Regions from separate parts of the Streptosporangium sp. NPDC049376 genome, predicted to be linked through region 2. Evidence: riboswitches for the same ligand, from Rfam matches in the RefSeq annotation. Region 2 holds a riboswitch; the other holds the start of a gene.
The links. Region 2 has a riboswitch for glycine ahead of gcvT (glycine cleavage system aminomethyltransferase GcvT). Riboswitches for the same ligand answer to the same signal wherever they lie in the genome.
Positions count from the first base shown of each region.

Region 1: linked by a shared signal. The riboswitch ahead of gcvP (aminomethyl-transferring glycine dehydrogenase) and the one ahead of gcvT (glycine cleavage system aminomethyltransferase GcvT) in region 2 are both predicted to bind glycine.

Region 1 is NZ_JBITMT010000006.1:132,279-136,679, forward strand. It holds gene gcvP (aminomethyl-transferring glycine dehydrogenase) at 1-1,848, opposite strand, end outside; glycine riboswitch at 2,008-2,099, opposite strand; gene ACIBVQ_RS18680 (MerR family transcriptional regulator) at 2,114-2,734, opposite strand; gene ACIBVQ_RS18685 (bifunctional nuclease family protein) at 2,879-3,349, opposite strand; gene ACIBVQ_RS18690 (MerR family transcriptional regulator) at 3,429-4,079, opposite strand; gene ACIBVQ_RS18695 (FHA domain-containing protein) at 4,106-4,401, opposite strand, start outside.
Region 2 is NZ_JBITMT010000002.1:128,961-133,361, reverse strand. It holds gene ACIBVQ_RS06065 (L-serine ammonia-lyase) at 1-639, opposite strand, end outside; gene gcvH (glycine cleavage system protein GcvH) at 725-1,114, opposite strand; gene gcvT (glycine cleavage system aminomethyltransferase GcvT) at 1,111-2,199, opposite strand; glycine riboswitch at 2,241-2,325, opposite strand; glycine riboswitch at 2,328-2,426, opposite strand; gene ACIBVQ_RS06050 (hypothetical protein) at 2,566-3,318, shown strand; gene ACIBVQ_RS06045 (TetR/AcrR family transcriptional regulator) at 3,430-4,035, shown strand; gene ACIBVQ_RS06040 (alpha/beta fold hydrolase) at 4,032-4,401, shown strand, end outside.

The DNA of each region.
Region 1 (4,401 bases), on a different contig from region 2:
GACCACGACGACCCGCATACCGGCCATGACCGCGCTGGCGGCGTTGGTGCCGTGCGCGGAGGAGGGGATCAGGCAGACGTCGCGATGGGCCTCGCCGCGGGCGTGGTGGTAGGCGCGGATCGCCAGCAGCCCGGCGAACTCACCCTGGGAGCCCGCGTTCGGCTGGATGGAGACCGCGTCGTAGCCGGTGACCTCGGCCAGCCAGCCCTCAAGCTCCCGCACCAGCTCCGTGTAGCCCTCGGCCTGTTCCGCGGGGGCGTAGGGGTGCAGCCCGGCAAACTCGGGCCAGGTGATCGGCTCCATCTCGGTGGTCGCGTTGAGCTTCATGGTGCACGAGCCGAGCGGGATCATCGACCGGTCGAGCGCGACGTCCTTGTCCTGGAGCCTGCGCAGGTAGCGCAGCATGGCCGTCTCCGACCTGTGGCTGTGGAAGACCGGGTGGGTCAGGTAGTCGCCGGTGCGCGCCAGCCCCTCGGGCAGCGCGTCGTGCGCCGCGGCGTCCAGGTCGGTCAGTACGGCGCCGCTGACCTCGAAGGCGGCCAGGACCTGCTCCAGGTGGAGCTGCTCGGTCCGCTCGTCGCAGGTGACACCGACGTGGTCGGCGTCGACCAGGCGCAGGTTGACGCCGTTGTCGCGGGCCGCGGCCACGATCCGGGCGGCGCGGCCGGGCACCCGGGCGAGCACGGTGTCGAAGAAGGCGTCGTGGACGACCTCGACGCCTCCGTGGCGCAGGCCCGCGGCCAGCACGACGGCGTGCCGGTGGACGCGCCTGGCGATCCTGCGAAGGCCCTCGGGGCCGTGGTAGACGGCGTACATGCCCGCGATGACCGCGAGCAGCACCTGCGCGGTGCAGATGTTGCTGGTCGCCTTCTCCCTGCGGATGTGCTGCTCACGGGTCTGCAGCGCCAGGCGGTAGGCGGGGCGGCCGTCGGCGTCCTGGGAGACGCCGACCAGACGGCCGGGCATCTGCCGCTGCAGGCCGTCGCGGACGGCCATGTAGGCGGCGTGCGGGCCGCCGAAGCCCAGCGGGACGCCGAAGCGCTGCGAGGAGCCGATCGCGATGTCGGCGCCGAGCTCGCCGGGGGCGGCCAGCAGGGTCAGGGCCAGCAGGTCGGCGGCGGCCACCACCTGGGCGCCGCGCGCGTGGGCGGCCTCGGCGACGGCACGGAAGTCCCTGATCTCACCGTCGGCCCCGGGGTACTGCACGAGCACGCCGAAACAGTCGGGAAGGGCCTCGGTGAAGTCGCTCTCGACCAGCTCGATGCCGAGCGGCTCGGCCCTGGTGCGCAGCACGGCCTTGGTCTGCGGCAACGAGCCGGCGTCGACGACGAACACGTTCGAGGAGCCGCGCACCGCCCTGCGGGCCAGCGTCATCGCCTCGGCGGCGGCGGTGGCCTCGTCCAGCAGGGAGGCGCCCGCCACGTCGAGACCGGTCAGGTCGGAGACGACCGTCTGGAAGTTGAGCAGGGCCTCAAGGCGCCCCTGGGAGATCTCGGGCTGGTAGGGCGTGTAGGCGGTGTACCAGCCGGGGTTCTCCAGGAGGTTGCGGCGGATGACCGCCGGGGTGATCGTGTCGTGGTAGCCCAGGCCGATCATCGAGGTGAGCACGGTGTTGCGCCCGGCGAGGGCGCGCAGCTCGGCGATGGCCTCCGTCTCGCTCGCGGCGGGCGGGAGGTTGAGCCTGTCCTTCGCCCTGATGGCCTCGGGGACGGCCACCGCGACCAGGTCGGCGGTCGAGGCGAATCCGACCGCCTCGAGCATGCGGGTCTGGTCGGCGTCCGCGGGCCCGATGTGACGGGTGGCGAACGGCGGGGGGGTCAGCTCGCTGAGCGGTGACAGGTCGGTCATGGGAAGCCTCCCGAGACGTTGGAGACCGGCGCTGGGCGCGGGCGTATGCCGGATCTCCCCCTCTGTCATCGCGACCTGAGAGTTTCACCTTCCGGTGCGTGGAAGGCTTTCCCCGTCGGTGAGACGCGCCTGGCGGGCGTGCCTGCTTTCCAGAGTCGCCTCGCCCACGCGGTACCGGGTGCCTGAGAGATTCCGGGGAGGTTGCTCCTTCGGCGCCCCGATCATGCCGGGGTCTCTCCCGCGCAGAGTCAGCAGCGAGACAACCTTACCCGGTGCGGCGAGCCCGGCGACGACGGGCCAGCTCATCCGCGTGGTGATCGCCTAAAGGGCTCTGGCCGGACTCCGCGCGCTCTCCGGGCAGGTCGGCCAGGGAGCCCTCCACCTCCTGCCAGACGCGGCCGAGGGCTATGCCGAAGACACCCTGCCCTCCCTGGAGCAGGTCGATGACCTCGTCGGGTGAGGTGCACTCGTACACGCTCACCCCGTCACTCATGAGGGTGATCTGGGCCAGGTCGTTGACGCCGCGGTCGCGCAGGTGCTGGACGGCGATGCGGATCTGCTGGAGGGACACACCCGTGTCGAGCAGCCGTTTGACGACCTTGAGCACCAGGATGTCGCGGAAGCCGTACAGGCGCTGGGAACCCGAACCGTGAGCGGCCCTGACCGTGGGCTCGACCAGACCGGTGCGCGCCCAGTAGTCCAGCTGCCGATAGGTGATGTCGGCCGCGGCACAGGCGGTGGGACCGCGGTATCCGATGTCGGCGGGCAGTTTCACCGGCTGCCCGTCGAACAGCAGGCCCTCTTCGCCCGCACGCTGACGTGCCTCCCCGCGCCGTTCCGGGTCATCCTGGTCGGCGTTTCTACCCTCGCCGCTGCTGACCGCCACGCGGACCTCCGGCTTTCTCTCATCCCGCGGCCTGATCTGGGGGTTTGCGCACAGCCGCGGGTTTCACTTGCACCGTAGGACTGGGGCCAAGATCAGTCAACGACCCTCCCCGGCGCGTCGTGAAGCGTAAATGCACCGAAATACCTACCCCGCGCGACCGAAGTCCTCGGGCGTGATCGTGTCAAGGAACTCCCTGAACTTCTCCACCTCGTCCTCCTGGTCGTCGGGAATGATCACCCCCGCCTCCCTGACGATGTCCTCACTGGCGAAGATACGGGCTCCCGTACGCAACGCCAGGGCTATGGAGTCCGAAGGACGGGCGCTCACCTCGACCCCGTTGGAGAACACGAGATCGGCGAAGAAGATCCCATCACGGAGTGCGACGATGTTCACGGTGCTCAGCCGGACGCCGAGCGCGTCGAGCACGTCGCGGAAGAGGTCATGGGTGAGTGGCCGGGGTGGCGGCTCTTCGGCCTGGGCCATCGCGATCGCCGTCGCCTCGGTCATGCCGATCCAGATCGGCAGGTACCGCTCCCCATGTGCCTCCTTCAGCAGGACAATAGGCTGGTTTGAGGGCATCTCAACCCGAACGCCCACGACCTCCATCTGCAACACGGGCTGCTCCGTCTTCGCTGGATTATGACCGGTTTGTTCAACGTAACACTCGTGAGGGGACGAGTGCCTGGTCAGGTTCTCACCGGCCCAAGCCCCCACGCACGGCGGAACGCAGGAGCGAGGCGTGCAATTCCAGCAGAAGACCAGAAATCTCCTTGGCGGTCTCGTCGGCCCGGTCGATGGCCCCCGGGCCTCGGCGGCGAAGCAACGGTGCGATGGCCTGTTCGACGAGGGTGGCCTCCCGCTCGGCCGCGGCCTTGACGACCCGCAGGTGGCGTGCCCTGAGCCCGAAGGCGGCCAGTGCCCCCACGCTGCGGGCCACGGCCAGCGCCTCGGCGTCGTAGTGGCGGGCGACCGCGGCGAGCAGGCCGAAGTCCTCAAGCTCGGTGAGGGTCTCCTCGTCGAGCTCGGCGGCGGCGAGCAGTTCCTTGCGGGTGAGACGAACCTCCGGCGGCGCCTCGCCGGGAAGGGCCCGCGGAGGGGTGACCGGCCGGTCCTCGCGGTCCGCGGCCTCGAGCCGGTCCTTGATCACACGCAGCGGCAGGTAACGGTCGCGCTGCTCGCCGAGGATGTAACGCAGCCGCTCGACGTCGGCGTAACTGAACTTCCGGTAGCCGGAGGGACTGCGCTCCGGCTCGATCAACCCCTCGCCCTCCAGGAAACGGATCTTGGAGATGCTGACGTCGGGGAACTCGCCCTGCAACAGGGCGAGCACCTCCCCGATGCTCATGTGCGAACGAGCCGCCTGGGAGCTCATCATCCTCCAGCGGCGCCACGGGTGAGGAAGACCAGGCGGAACTTGCCGATCTGCACCTCGTCGCCGCCGTAGAGCGGGACCTCCTCGATCCGCTCGCGGTTGACGTAGGTGCCGTTGAGGCTGCCGACGTCACGGACGGTGAACACCCCTCCGCCGCGCCGGTAGAACTCGACGTGACGCCGCGAGACGGTGATGTCGTCCAGGAAGATGTCACTCTCGGGGTGACGTCCGACCGTGGTCAGGTCGCTGTCCAGCAGGAAGCGGCTGCCCGCGTTGGGACCACGCATGGCGACGA
Region 2 (4,401 bases):
CCGGTCGCGGATCTCCCGCTCGGACAGGCCGAAGGCCTTCTCGTTCTCCAGCATCAGCCCCGAGACGGAAAGACCCGTCTCCGTGCAGTGGCCGAGCAGCTCGGCCGCCGTGGTGAAGGGGTACGGCAGGACGGTGTCGTCCGGTTTGATGCGGTCGGCGCCGGTGGCGTTCTCGTCGACCACGAAGCCGCCGCCGACCGAGTAGTAGACCTTCTCCCGCAGGACGTCGCCGGTCTCCCCGAAGGCGGTGAACCGCATGCCGTTCGGGTGGTGCGGCAGGGAGATCTTGCGTTCGAAGACGAGATGCTCACCGACCACGAACGGGATCTCGCGGGAGCCGTACAACCGGATCGTTCCCGAGGCGCGCATGGCGGCCAGCCGTTCGTCGACGGTGTCGACGTCGACGAGTTCGGGTTTGTCGCCGGTCAGGCCGAGAAGGACGGCCTTGTCGCTGCCGTGGCCCTTGCCGGTCAGGCCGAGTGAGCCGTAGAGGATGACCTCGACCCGGGTGGTCTTGTCGAGCAGGCCGTCGTGGTCGAGCCCTCTGGCGAACCTGTGGGCGGCGGCCATCGGGCCGCCGGTGTGCGAGCTGGACGGGCCGATACCGATCTTGAAGAGGTCGAAGACGCTGATCGCCATTGATCTGCCCTGCCTTTGCGCTGTCCCGCGGTCGTGATCACGCGCGCCGGTGGACGCGCGTGATCACGACGCAAGATTAGATATTTCAGGATTCGCCCGAAGTGAGTGCCGTGTACTCCTCGGGGGACAGCAGGTCCTCCGGGTCACCCTCAAGCCGGACGCGGAACAGCCAGCCGTCGCCATAGGGGTCACTGTTGACCAGCGAGGGGTCGTCGACGACGGCCTCGTTGACCTCGACGACCTCACCGCCGACCGGCGCGAAGATGTCGCTCACCGACTTGGTCGACTCGACCTCGCCGACCGCCTCACCTGCGGTGAGCGAGGAACCGGCCTCGGGCAACTGGACGAAGACCACGTCACCGAGGGCGTTGGCGGCGTAGGCGGTGATGCCGACGGTCAGGGTCAGGCCGTCGTCTATGCCCGAGATCCACTCGTGCTCCTTGGTGTAGTGCAGCTCCTCGGGAATGTCACTCACTTTTTCCTCCTGTAGAAAGGCAGCTCAACGACCTCGACCGGCTCGTGACTGCCCCGGATGTCCACGGCCAGTCCAGCGGACGTTCCGTTGTCCACGTAGGCCATGGCGATCGGCCTGCCCAGGGTCTGGGAAGGCGCTCCGCTGGTCACCTCTCCGACGACGACGCCGTCGCCGGAGACCACCGGATACCCGTGGCGGGGCACCCTGCGGCCGGTCGCGATCAGTCCCACCAGGCGGCGGGCCGGGGGGACGTCCTTGAGCGGCTCAAGGGCGGCCCTGCCGACGAAGTCGCCTGGTTTGTCAAACCTCACCACACGGCCGAGCCCCGCGTCGAACGGGGTGAGATCAGCGGAGAGCTCGTTGCCGTACAGCGGCATCCCCGCCTCAAGACGGAGGGTGTCACGCGCCGAAAGCCCGGCGGGCAGCAGGCCGTACGGCTCGCCCGCCTTGGTGAGCGCGGCCCACAGCGGCTCGGCGTCGTCGGCGGCGACGAACAGCTCGAAGCCGTCCTCGCCGGTGTAGCCGGTGCGGGCGACGAGGGCGGAGAGCCCGGCGACGGTCGCGGGAAGGCCCGCGTAGTACTTCAGGCCGTCGAGGTCGGCGTCGGTGAGCCCGCCCAGGATCTCGCGGGAGCGCGGCCCCTGTACCGCGACCAGCGCGTACTGCTCGGAGCGGTCCTCGACCGCGGCCTCGAAGGCCCCGGCGCGCTCGGTCAGCTCGGCGGCGACCCGGGGGTAGTTGGAGGCGTTGGCGACGACCATGAACTCCTGGTCGGCCAGGCGGTAGACGATCAGGTCGTCGAGTACGCCGCCCTGGGGATCGACGATCATCGTGTAGCGGGCGCGTCCCGGCTCAAGGGCGGAGATGTGACCGACGAGCGCGTAGTCGAGGGCCTCGCCTGCCTGCGGGCCCGTCACGAAGATCTCTCCCATGTGGGAGAGGTCGAACAGGCCGGCCGCCTGGCGGACCGCGTTGTGCTCGGCGGACTCGCTTCCGTAGCGCAGCGGCATCAGCCAGCCCGCGAAGTCGGTCAGCGTCGCGCCGAGGGCCTCGTGAACACCGCGCAGCGGCGTGGGTCGGGACATGTTCGCACCTCAGACAGGGGTCGGATGAGAAGCATCCTCCCCCTCTGTCATGGATGCCTGAGAGCTTCGCCCGATTTTTGCCGGACTTTCACCTTCGGCGAGGCCGTACGGCCTGCTTTCCAGAGGCACCTACCCACGCGGTCCTTTGCCTTGAGAGGTTTGCGGGGAGGGCTTGCTCCTTCAGGGGTCCTGGCCTGGATGTCAGGACGCTCTCCCGCGCGGGCTCGTCGGTGTCCCGGCCAGCCTAACCGTAGGCGAGGGCCGAGCGAAATCCCCGGGTCGGGACAGAGTGTCCGGTTAGGCGTGATCATGACGGCTCTCGCATAACCTGAAGGTGCAGTGGGGGATTTGTTCCAACATCGAATCGTGGAAACAGGACGGCTACCGCTCTTCTGTTTCTTCGTCGCGCTGATCGTCGCCTTCGTCTTCACCCGCATCAACGTCCGGCTCATCCGCGCCAAGATCGGCTGGTTCGGCAACGTCAGCGTCGGCGACATGCACATCCACCATGTGGTGTTCGGCGTGGTGCTGACGATGCTCGGCGGGGTCTCCGGCCTGCTCGTCTCCGGCGTGTCCCAGGGGTGGTACGCCCTGACCGCGGCCGTCTTCGGGGTGGGCGCCGCCCTCATCCTGGACGAGTTCGCGCTGATCCTGCACCTGCACGACGTCTACTGGGAGGAGGAGGGCCGCACGTCGGTCGACGCGGTGTTCATCGCGATCGCCGTCACCGGTCTGCTCCTGCTCGGCCTGCGCCCGCTGGGCTGGGAGCGGCCGGACGGCACGCCGCAGGGGACGTGGCTGGCGGTCGGCTTCCTCGTGCTCAATCTCATGCTCGCCGTGGTCACCCTGCTGAAGGGGAAGATCTGGACGGGCATGGTCGGTCTGTTCGTCCCGCTGCTGCTGATCGTCGGGGCGCTGCGGCTGGCCCGGCCCGGCTCCCCCTGGGCCCACTGGTTCTTCGCCCCGGGCTCCCGAAGGCCGAGGCCCTGGAAGCTGGCCAGGGCGCAGCGCCGTGAGGAGCGCTGGCGTCGCCCGGCCATCAAGGTCAAGATCGCCTTCCAGGAGTTCGTCTCCGGCCGTCACGACCTGCCCTCCTCCCGCCTGCGGCCACGCCGCTGACCTCGGTGAACCGCCGTGCCGTACTGTCGCGCGCCCGGTGAAACTAATCTCATTAGACAGAAATTAATGGGATTAGTTACAGTCTAGGGAATCTAGGAGAGAGGGGCGCGTATGGCGCGGGCCGGGTTGACGACGGATCGGGTGACGCTCGCCGGTGCCGAACTGGCCGACGAGGTCGGGTTCGACCGGCTGACCATGTCGGCGGTGGCACGACGGCTCGGGGTGAAGGACGCCAGCCTCTACGCGCACGTTCGCGGCCTTGAGGACCTGCGCGGCCGGATCGCCCTGCTGGCGGCCGACGAGAAGAGCGTCCGCATCGCGGAGGCCACCGCGGGGCTGGCGGGCAGGGACGCGCTGGTCGCGTACGCGACCGCCTACCGGGACTACGCCCGCGAACACCCGGGCCGCTACATGGCGACGCAGATCCCCACGGAGATCGACCCCGAGCTCCTGGCCGCGGCGCGCGGGCCGCGGCGCGCGATCGAGCTGACCTACGGCATGTTGCGCGCCTACGCCCTCGGGGAGCCCGACCTGACCGACGCGGTACGGCTGCTGCGCAGCATGCTGCACGGCTTCATCAGCCTTGAGGCGGCGGGCGGGTTCGCGCACTCGCGCCCGGCCGAGGAGTCGTGGTCACGCTGCCTCGACGCCCTGCACACCCTCCTGGAGCGCTGGCCCGCCGATCACGAACCACACGGTGAAGGAAAGAGGACATGACCGAGATGACCACCGGACGCCTGCGTGTGGACGGCGCCGAGCTGTACTACGAGGTGCGGGGGCGCGGGCCGCTCCTGCTGCTGATCCCCGGCGGCACCGGCGGCGCCGCCTCCTTCGAGGAGATCGTCGACGACCTGGCCGCCGACCGCACGGTCGTCACCTACGACCCGCGCGGCCTGTCCAACAGCCCGCTGGACGACCCGGCGGCGCCTCAGCGGGTGGAACAGCACGCCGAGGACGCCCTCGGGCTGATCGACCTGCTGTCCCCCGGGAAGCCCGTCAGCGTGGTGGGCTGCAGCTCGGGGGCGATCGTCGCGATGCGCCTGCTCACCGCCCACCCCGGGCGGGTCGCACGTGTCGTGGCGC